DNA from 2 places in the Brevibacterium marinum genome. Region 1 is predicted to be linked to the other one. Evidence: predicted binding sites of a transcription regulator. Region 1 holds the regulator's gene; the other holds the start of a gene.
The links. Region 1 encodes HspR, which represses chaperone genes until heat shock. Its sites were predicted from a motif close to AAGTTGAGTCNNNNNGACTCAACTT; they were not measured.
Positions count from the first base shown of each region.

Region 1 (4,853 bases):
CCGTGAAGTCGGCCTACGACAAGCTCGTCGCTAACCAGCAGAAGATCGGCGAAGCCATCTACAGCCAGCAGGACGCCGAGGGCGCCGCCGGTGAAGAGGCCGCAGGCGATGCTACTGCAAGTGCCGACGACGATGTCGTCGACGCTGAGGTTGTCGACGAAGAAGACGAGGAGAAGAAGTAATGACCGCCGAGGGCAACGATCCGTCGTCCGAGGAGCCAGGCTTCACCTTCAGTGACAAGCGCCGCATCGATCCGGACACCGGTGAGATCCGTCCCGAGGCCGACGAGCAATCGGCCTCGGCGGAGGTCGGCGGTACTGGCGACGCCCAGGGCGCCGATGAGAATCTGGCTGATGCCAGTGACCTCGGTGTGGACATCCCGACCGATGCCTCGACGTTGAACGACACCGCGGTGAATGACGCAGAGTTGAACGACGCAGAGGCAGCGCAGGGCGAAGAGGCGCCGGAGCCCGCACCGGGTTCCGAGGCCGCAGCGCACCTGGCCGACCTCCAGCGCATCAACGCGGAGTACGCCGCCTACCGGATGCGGGCCGATCGCGAACGCGAGCGGGCAGCGACCGGTGGCACGATCAAGGCCGTCGAAGCCCTGATCCCCGTGCTCGACGAAGTGCGCTTGGCGCAGGAGAACGGCGACGTCACCGGGCCTTTCGAGACCCACGTGAACAAGCTGGTCGAGTCGCTGAACAAGCTCGGCGTCGAACAGTACGGTGAGGTCGGCGACGAGTTCGATCCGCAGCTGCACGAGGCACTCATGCAGCAGCCGTCGGACGACGTCGAGTCTCCGACCGTCTTCCTGGTCATGCAGCCTGGCTACCGCTTCGGTGACCGGGTCATCCGTGCCGCACGCGTCGGCGTGCAGCAGCCGGAGGACTGAGAACCACACCTTCGCCGAGGCGGCACCGGGTTCACAGCGTCACTGAGCTGACGCCGTGAACCCGGGAGCGACCTCGGCGGCGGTCCGGATCATCCGGGACCGAGATCCCGGAGCTGCGGATTGTGAGGAGACAATTGAATAGACTGATGAAGAAGACACGGAAGGAAGGAGGTGCCAGGTGAATACCGGTCCTCAGAATGATTGGTTCGAGAAGGACTTCTACAAGACCCTCGGCGTCTCCAAGGATGCTTCCGACGCAGACATCAAGAAGGCGTACCGCAAGCTGGCGCGCAAATATCATCCGGACGCGAACCCGGGCGACGACAAGGCCGAGGAGAAGTTCAAAGAGATCGGCCAGGCGCACCAGGTGCTGTCCGACAAGGATTCCCGTGAACAGTACGACCAGGTCCGCGCCATGGGCGGCGGCGCCAGGTTCAGTGCTGGTGCGGGCGGTCCGAGCGGAGGCGCCAGCGGCGGATTCGACGATGTGTTCTCCGACCTGTTCGGCGGTGGCGGCCGGACACGGACCCGGACGAGTTACGGCGGAGGCGGGGGCGATGTGCCTCCCGACCTCGCCGACCTCCTCAACGGTTTCGGCGGAGGCGGCTTCGGCGGCGGAGGCGGCTTTGGTGGCGGCTATTCGCCACCGGTCAAGGGCGGCGACATCAAGTCGAGTACCACCCTGTCGTTCACCGAGGCCATCAACGGCGCTTCTGTGAAGCTGAACATGCCCGGCGGCAAGCCACTGACCGTGCGCACGCCGATCGGCGTCAAGGACGGGCAGAAGATACGGCTGGCGGGCAAGGGCAAGTCCAGCCCCAACGGCGGCGAGGCCGGCGACGTGATCCTCACGATCAACGTCAAGGCACACCCCGTGTTCGCCCGCGACGGCGACAATCTGCGGATGGATCTGCCGATCAGCTTCGACGAGGCGGCCCTCGGCGCTGAGGTCAAGGTGCCGACTCTCGACGGAATGCCGGTGACGATGAAGATCGCTGCGGGCACGCCCTCGGGGCGGACGATGCGTCTGCGCGGCAAGGGAGTGAAATCGAAGAAGGGCACCGGCGATCTGCTGGTGACCGCGGAGATCGTCGTTCCGCAGAACCTGTCGAAAGAAGCCAAGGAAGCAGTCGAATCGTTCAAGGCCGCTACCGAGAACGAGGACCCGCGAGCCGGCCTGATCGACAAAGCCAAGGCCAGCTGAGGTGGTGAAGCACAATGCACATATCGTCGAGTGCAGCGGTGTATGTCATTTCGGTAGCGGCGGACCTGGCAGGCATGCATCCGCAGACTCTGCGGCAGTATGATCGTCTCGGTCTCGTCATCCCCGAGCGCACCGCCGGCAGAGGTCGACGCTACTCGGGGCGCGATATCGCCAAGCTCCGACTGATCCAGGAGCTCTCGCAGGACGAGGGCGTGAACCTGGTCGGCATCAAGAAGATCATCGACCTGCAGAACGAGGTCGATGCGCTCAAGAGCCGCAATGAGGAGCTCGAGGCCGAAGTCAGGGCTCGGATGTCGGCGAAGGAACGCGAAGCCAGGGTCTTCGCGGCGGGCACAGCTGGTGACGTCGTCTCGATTTCGCGTGGACGTCGACCGCAGGGGCGCCCGGAACCGGGCGCGATGGTCCTCTACAACAGATATCGGCGGCGGTAGCAAGATACCGGCGGCAGCTTTTAACCGAAATGCTCGGAGACGTGCGGTCTCCGGGCATTTCGGCGTCTTGGGCCTCGGCGCGTGTGTGCGCAGGGCGCATGCACGTGGGCGTGAGCGGGGTTCTCGTCGGCGGTTCGACCCTGCTCAGAAGGGTGGTGGATCGCCGGTGTCCCATGCCGCGGCATTTCCATTGTCGCGTCGAGATGTCCGCTGTTGACTGGGCTTCCGTCTTCGCGGTGGTTCCGCCTCAGTGGGTGCCGGGATGCCTGGTGGCGAACTGCCGATCTGTTCGATGAGCTTGGCGTGCTCGACATTGATCGGATTGTCGGGCGGGGCCACTTCCGTGACCACCCCGTGTTTGAGCGAATACTCCACCGATCCGTCCGCGACCTTTCGCACCGAATACTTCTTATCGGTCTTTGCCCGGTGGTGCGGTTTGCACAAGTAGTGCGTATTCATGAAGGTTGTAAGTCCGCCCTGGTCAGGGGTGTCATGATCGAAAGGAATGAGGTGATCGACTTCGGAGTTCTCGGCCCGGAGGGTGCATCCGGGCGCGGTGCACGACTGCCATTTCGCTGCCAGAGGCAGACGCAGATTGGCGGGGATGGAATAGCTGGCAGATTTGGCATCGATCGGCGTGCCTGTTGCCTTGTCCGTGAGAATTCTCGTCCAGGTTGAACAGTTCCCTGCGATTCGACGAGCGGTTTCTGCCGGTATGGGGGACCCATCGGAGAATATGCCGGGAAGTTCGGAGTCGCCTGTCAAAGTGAGGAATGGGACGGTGACCAGCATCTTTCCTTGGGTGTCGATCCATTGCCCGTGGGTGGGCATCTCGAGACTGATGCTGGTCGTGGTTGTAGTCCCTTCGCCTGCGGCTGCTTCAGAATTCGCCTGCGCACATTCGGCGGCTTCGTGAATCGTTGTCGTGATGCCCGCTGACGTCATCGTCTTCTCTTCCGGCACCTCGAGGGGCAACTCTTCCACGGTGGTTTCACCCGTGGTGGTGTCGTGGACAGTGACTTGGATGCTCAGCTGGGGGCGGGTGCGAGTGCAGATGTCGAACATGAGGGCATCAATGCTGCGGTCCTCCATCACTTCGGCACCGGTGGTGAACTCGTCGGTGAAAGCAGTGATGTTACCTGACCTGATCGATCGGGCGAAGGCTTCCAACCGCAGGTAGTAGGCTTTCAGGTCCGCAGCTGGGCCGGAGAGCGTCAAACTGGCTGTGCCGTCGGGATAGGTGTTGACATCGACCCGCCGGCGTTTACTCGCTTCTTCCAGGCGGTCTTCTTCGGGGTCGAGAGCCGCGAGCTTCATCGACAGCGACTTTTTGAACGTTTCGATTGTGATGTCATTTCGCCGATTGGCCAGATGTTCGTCCAGCTTGGGGAAATGCTCGAAGTCGAGGTCACGGCACATTCGAGCGGTCGCGTGAACGTGCTCCATTGTGAACTCACCGGCCAAGCACCGTTCGAAGAAGCGAGGCAGCCCGTGGATGAGAACCATCGCCGTCGTGATCCTCATGAACGTATGCCCGATCGTGGAGCCGAGAACCGCGTTGAGTTCGACGATGTCTTCGGTTTCGGCCAGAGCGTGGATCCACCCGTAGAAGGACTGGTCGAGTCGGAATCGGGGGAATATCGGCAGTGGGTGAGCCGCGTTCGAGTCTTTGACAGACTCTGCCTCATCACTGTCGATCTGTTTGTCATTGCCATCGCCATCGCTCTCGAACTGACACGAATCAAGCGCATCATGGTTTCCGAGTTCTGCTGCGGCTTCGGCCTTGAGGAACCTTGAGACGGTGTCGGCGAAGGTGGCATGGAGATAGATGTCTCCATTGCCGGTCTTGTTGTAGTTGAGACGGTCGATGGCCTCGTTGAGGAAGATACCTGCGAGAGCTTGGAGCTCGAGGAGTTGGGCCGCAGTGCTGACGGTGGTGAGCCCGAGGAGCGTTGCCTGAGGCGAGTCGGGATCAACATTGAGTCGTCGGGGTGCGCCGGAGCCGATGCGAGACGGACGGATCTCGTTACCCGCCTGCCCAGAATCGGGAATCGGGCCAGCGATTGGAGTCGAAGAAGAATCTCTTCCACTTGCTGGAGGGGCAAGATCAGGGGTCGTGACGTCGCCGTTGTCCAGGTCCTTCACAGGTCTCGCCCTCCCCTCACATCTGCGTGATTGCTTCTCCCAATTGTATCCTCTATATGACTCGGATTACATAACAGTTCGGACACAAATCGAATATGAGCACTTCAATGAAGAGAATGCCGAGAGGTCCCAAGGGCGGGTGGCCGATGTTCAAGCG
Region 1 covers NZ_JAATJN010000001.1:1,240,919-1,245,771, forward strand. Annotated here, with positions in the region: gene dnaK (molecular chaperone DnaK) at 1-182, shown strand, start outside; gene BKA07_RS05385 (nucleotide exchange factor GrpE) at 182-895, shown strand; gene BKA07_RS05390 (DnaJ C-terminal domain-containing protein) at 1,074-2,099, shown strand; gene BKA07_RS05395 (heat shock protein transcriptional repressor HspR) at 2,114-2,551, shown strand; gene BKA07_RS05400 (HNH endonuclease family protein) at 2,696-4,696, opposite strand.

Region 2 (4,853 bases), 190 kb from region 1:
GCATCTCACGAGGCTGGAACTGGCTCGAGGAGATGCTCACCGGTCGCTATCACGCCACCTACGGCCTTGCGGTGACCCGCATCCTCATCGGTCTGACCGGGCTCGGGCTGCTGCTGACGAACTTCAGTGCCAGGCACTACGCCTTCGGTGTGGGCAGCGCCTGGAACGGTGAGATCGCCGAACCTCAGAGCGACTTCCCCAACATCTGGCTGTTCTCCCTCTTCCACCGGGCGGTGACCAACCCGCCGCTGTTCACCGCTATGATCCTCGGACTGGCCGTCCTCGCAGTCCTCATCATCCTGGGCTGGCGCACCCGCATCGTCCTGCCGTTCTACCTCGTGGCGTGGGTGAGCTTCATCGAGCTCAACGACGGCGCCGGTGATCAGGGTGACAACGCCTATCGCATCTTCATGATCGCGCTGCTGTTCGCCGACACCACACGCCGCTGGTCGTTGGACGCCCGCCGACGGAGGAAGAACCCGGACTTCCCCGCCACCGACGGCGGAAGTCTCCGGTGGATCTTCATCATGGCCAATAACCTCGCGATCGTGGTGCTCGCATTCCAGGTCTGTGCGATCTACATGTCGGGCGGTTTGTACAAGGCCGGCGGCAGCGCCTGGCAGCACGGCTTCGCCGTCTACAACCCCCTGCACACCGCGCAGTTCGGAACCTGGCCGGTGCTCTCAGACCTGCTGACCGCGTGGGGGCCGATGGTCGTGGCCGTCTCTTGGGGATCGATCCTGTTCCAGTGTGCATTCCCGTTCATGCTCTTCAATCGGTACACGCGGATCGTGGGGCTGCTGGGCATCCTGTCGTTCCATCTGGGAATCGCGCTGCTCATGGGGCTGCCGTGGTTCTCGCTGACGATGATCGCCGTCGACGCCATCTTCATCCGCGACCGCAGCTTCGAGAAGGTCAACCGACTCGTGAGCCGCTGGTGGACCTCGACCTCCGAAGGCGTGGAGAGGGCGAAGGCCTCGCGCTGAACCTGCGTCGCGTGGCGCAGGCGACTCAGCTCAGGCAGTGGCGCAGGCGACTCAGGTTAGGGAACAGTACACAGGTTGCAACCCGTGTACTGTTCCCTAAGCTGATCACCCCTCAGCCGACGCCCCTCACCGCTTCGGGCGCAGCTCCAGGCCGCTGGCTTCCGGGTCCTCGGGCAGGCCGATGACGACGTCCTCGCCGTCGGCCACGTCGCCGGCCAACAGTGCACGGGCCAGCTTGTCGCCGATCTCACGCTGGACGAGCCTGCGCAGCGGTCTGGCGCCGAATGCCGGATCGTAGCCTTCGAGTGCGAGCCAGTCCTCGGCGGCATCGGTGACCTCGAGCGTGATCCGACGATCGCTGAGGCGTGCTGCCAGGCGCTGGATCTGCAGGTCGACGATGGAGGACAGTTCAGCGGTGCTCAGGGCGTCGAAGAGCACGATGTCGTCGAGGCGGTTGAGGAACTCCGGCTTGAACGTCGAATTCACGACGCCGAGCACCGCATCCTTCTGCTCCTGGACGCTCAGCGACTTGTCGACGAGGAACTGCGAACCCAGGTTCGAGGTGAGGATGAGGATCGTGTTCCGGAAGTCGACCGTGCGACCCTGACCGTCGGTGAGGCGACCGTCGTCGAGGACCTGGAGCAGGATGTCGAAGACACTCGGGTGTGCCTTCTCCACCTCGTCGAGGAGGACGACGGAGTACGGTCGACGGCGCACCGCCTCGGTGAGCTGACCGCCCTCGTCATAGCCGACATAGCCCGGAGGGGCACCCACGAGCCGGGACACGGTGTGCTTCTCCCCGTACTCGCTCATGTCGATGCGGATCAGGGCCTTCTCGTCGTCGAAGAGGAAGTCCGCGAGGGACTTCGCCAGTTCCGTCTTGCCCACACCCGTGGGACCGAGGAACAGGAACGAACCCGTCGGCCGATCCGGATCGGCGATGCCGGCGCGTGAGCGTCGGATCGCATCCGAGACCGCACCCACCGCGTTCTTCTGACCGATGAGACGCTCGCCGAGGACACCCTCGGCGCCCAGCAGCTTCTCGACCTCACCTTGGAGCAGACGACCTGCCGGGATGCCGGTCCAGGACGAGACCACCTCGGCGATGTCGTTGCTCGAGACCCGGTCGCTGACCATCGGATCGGTTTCGGTTTCGGCACTCGCCTCCTCCGCCTCGGCGAGGTCGATCTCCTTCTGCACGGCAGGGATCTCCCCGTAGAGCAGACGGGACGCCGTCTCAAGGTCCGTGTCGCGCTGAGCCCTGTCCGCCTGGGACCGCAGCTCGTCGAGCTTCGTCTTGAGCTCGCCGACCCGGTTGAGTCCGGCCCGCTGGGATTCCCAGGTGGCCTCGAGTCCGTGCAGCTCCTCCTCCCGGTCGGCGAGATCGGCACGCAGGGCGCCGAGGCGCTCGATCGAGGCCGTGTCCGTTTCCCTGGACAGCGCCATGTCCTCCATCTTCAGTCGATCCACGGCGCGACGGAGCTCGTCGATCTCGACGGGAGCCGAGTCGATCTCCATGCGCAGGCGGGACGCGGCCTCGTCGACGAGGTCGATGGCCTTGTCCGGCAGCTGGCGGCCGGTGATGTATTGGTTGGACATGGTGGCGGCGGCGATGAGGGCACCGTCGTTGATCGAGACCTTGTGGTGGGCCTCGTAGCGTTCCTTGAGTCCGCGGAGGATCGCAACCGTGTCCTCGACACTGGGCTCACCGACGTAGACCTGCTGGAACCGGCGTTCGAGCGCGGGATCCTTCTCGATGTTCTCGCGGTACTCGTCGAGTGTGGTGGCACCGACGAGGCGGAGTTCACCGCGGGCGAGCATCGGTTTGAGCATGTTGCCCGCATCCATCGCCGAGTCCCCGGTGGCACCGGCGCCGACGACGGTGTGCAGCTCATCGATGAACGTGATGATCTGACCGTCGGCGTTCTTGATCTCTTCGAGAACGGCCTTGAACCGCTCCTCGAATTCGCCCCGGTACTTCGCGCCGGCGACCATCGCGGACAGGTCGAGGCTGATCAGGGTCTTGTCGCGCAGGGATTCGGGCACGTCTCCGGCCACGATCCGCTGGGCCAGACCTTCGACGACTGCGGTCTTGCCGACGCCGGGATCGCCGATGAGGACGGGGTTGTTCTTCGTCCTCCGAGAGAGGACCTGAATGACCCGTCGGATCTCCTTGTCGCGGCCGATGACGGGATCGAGTTCGGCCTCACGGGCGGTGGCGGTGAGGTCGAGGCCGTACTTCTCCAGCGACTGCATCGTGTCCTCGGGGTTCTCCGAAGTGACCTTCTTGCCTCCGCGCAATTCGGGCAATGCCGCCAGCAGCGCATCACGACCGGCGCCGTTGTGGCGCAGGGCTTCGCCCGCTCCGTCCTGCCCGGCCGCGGCCGCGAGCAGCAAGTGCTCCGTCGAGACGAACTGATCGCCGAGGCTCGTCATCTCCTCCTGCGCAAGATTCATCATCTCGAGACCGGCCCGGGACAGTCCCGGCTGGGATACGGTCGCTCCGCTGACGGTGGGGAAGGCGTCGATGGTCGTCCGCACCGAGTTCAACACGGTGCGAGGGTCGGCGCCGACCTTGGTCACCAGGTTCGATGCGAGCGAATCCGGCTGGTCGAGCAGTGCCGCGACGAGGTGTGCGGGCTCGACCTGGTTGTTCTTCCGGGCCACGACATCGTTGATCGCGGACTGCAGCGTCTCGCGTGATTTGGTTGTCATCTGTGCGTCCATGCGCATCTCCTTCACAAGTGTGCTTCGCACCTGTTCCAAGAACAGGAATTGCTCTTGACGAGTTCAACATCCTCAAAGTTGAGTCTATTCCACTCAACCTTGGAAAGTCCGGAGGATCCACGTCATCTCGGCGAGCGGGTCACGTCAGTGAGCAGCTGGACGTCGGCGAGCGACTCACTTCAACAGCACGGATTGGAGGTCGAAGCGACGCAGCACTCTGTCGGCGATCTCCGGGTCGGTGCCGCGCTCGCGTCGGGCTCTGAGCACCTCGGCGCGGGCGGACTGGAGAGCCTTCGTCTGCACCTGCGCCATGACCGCGCGGTTCTCCCTCAGCGTCGTCGCCTGCTCCGAACTGGCCTGGTCGTCCGAGGTGCCCAGCAGCTGCGAGTAGAGGACCTTGAACCGGGCCCGCAGCGGTTCGGCGACCTCATCGGGCAGGCTCTCGTCGTCCCTGATCTGTTCGAGGGCGGCCTTGTAGGCCCGCTTGGCGATGTCGGCGGTGTCGCGACGCTCCTTCTCGGCTTCGTCATCGATGCCGAGGACGTTGACGACGGTGGGGAACGTCAGCCCCGCGCCGACCAGGGTGACGAGGAGGATGACGGCGGCCGCGACGAGGATGTAGGAGCGGCCGGGGAACGGTTGTCCTGTGGCGGTGGTCGCCGGGATCGACAGCGCCAACGCGATCGTGGCTAGTCCGCGCATCCCGCCCCAGGTCATCAGGGCGGTGTCCCTGACATTCAGCGGCGCCGCATCCGGGTCGTCGTCCCTGCTCTTGTTCTCCAGCACGGTTCCGAGCAGCAGCCAGCCGAACCGCACCACGATGATGACCAGTGCGATGACCAGCCCGATGCCCACGGCCCTGAGCAGGTGGCCATGCTCCGTCTCGACGACCTGGCGCAGGTCGAGGCCGATGAGGCCGAAGGCGATGCCGGTGATGAGCATCTCGAGGACCTGCCACGTCGAATTCTGTGTCACACGTTCGGCGGAATTGCCCTCGACGTCGCGTCTGCGCACCTCGAGGGCGGCGACGACGACGGCGATGACTCCGCTGGCGTGGAAATGCTCAGCGATGAGGTAGACGCCGAAGGGCAGCATCAGCATCAGTGAGGAGCGCGCGATCGTATGGTCGATCTTCTCCAT
Region 2 covers NZ_JAATJN010000001.1:1,055,495-1,060,347, forward strand. Annotated here, with positions in the region: gene BKA07_RS04625 (HTTM domain-containing protein) at 1-986, shown strand, start outside; gene clpB (ATP-dependent chaperone ClpB) at 1,113-3,713, opposite strand; gene BKA07_RS04635 (Na+/H+ antiporter) at 3,888-4,853, opposite strand, start outside.
Region 2: a site for HspR is predicted at 3,789-3,813, ahead of clpB (ATP-dependent chaperone ClpB). Genes of this name have one in related genera too.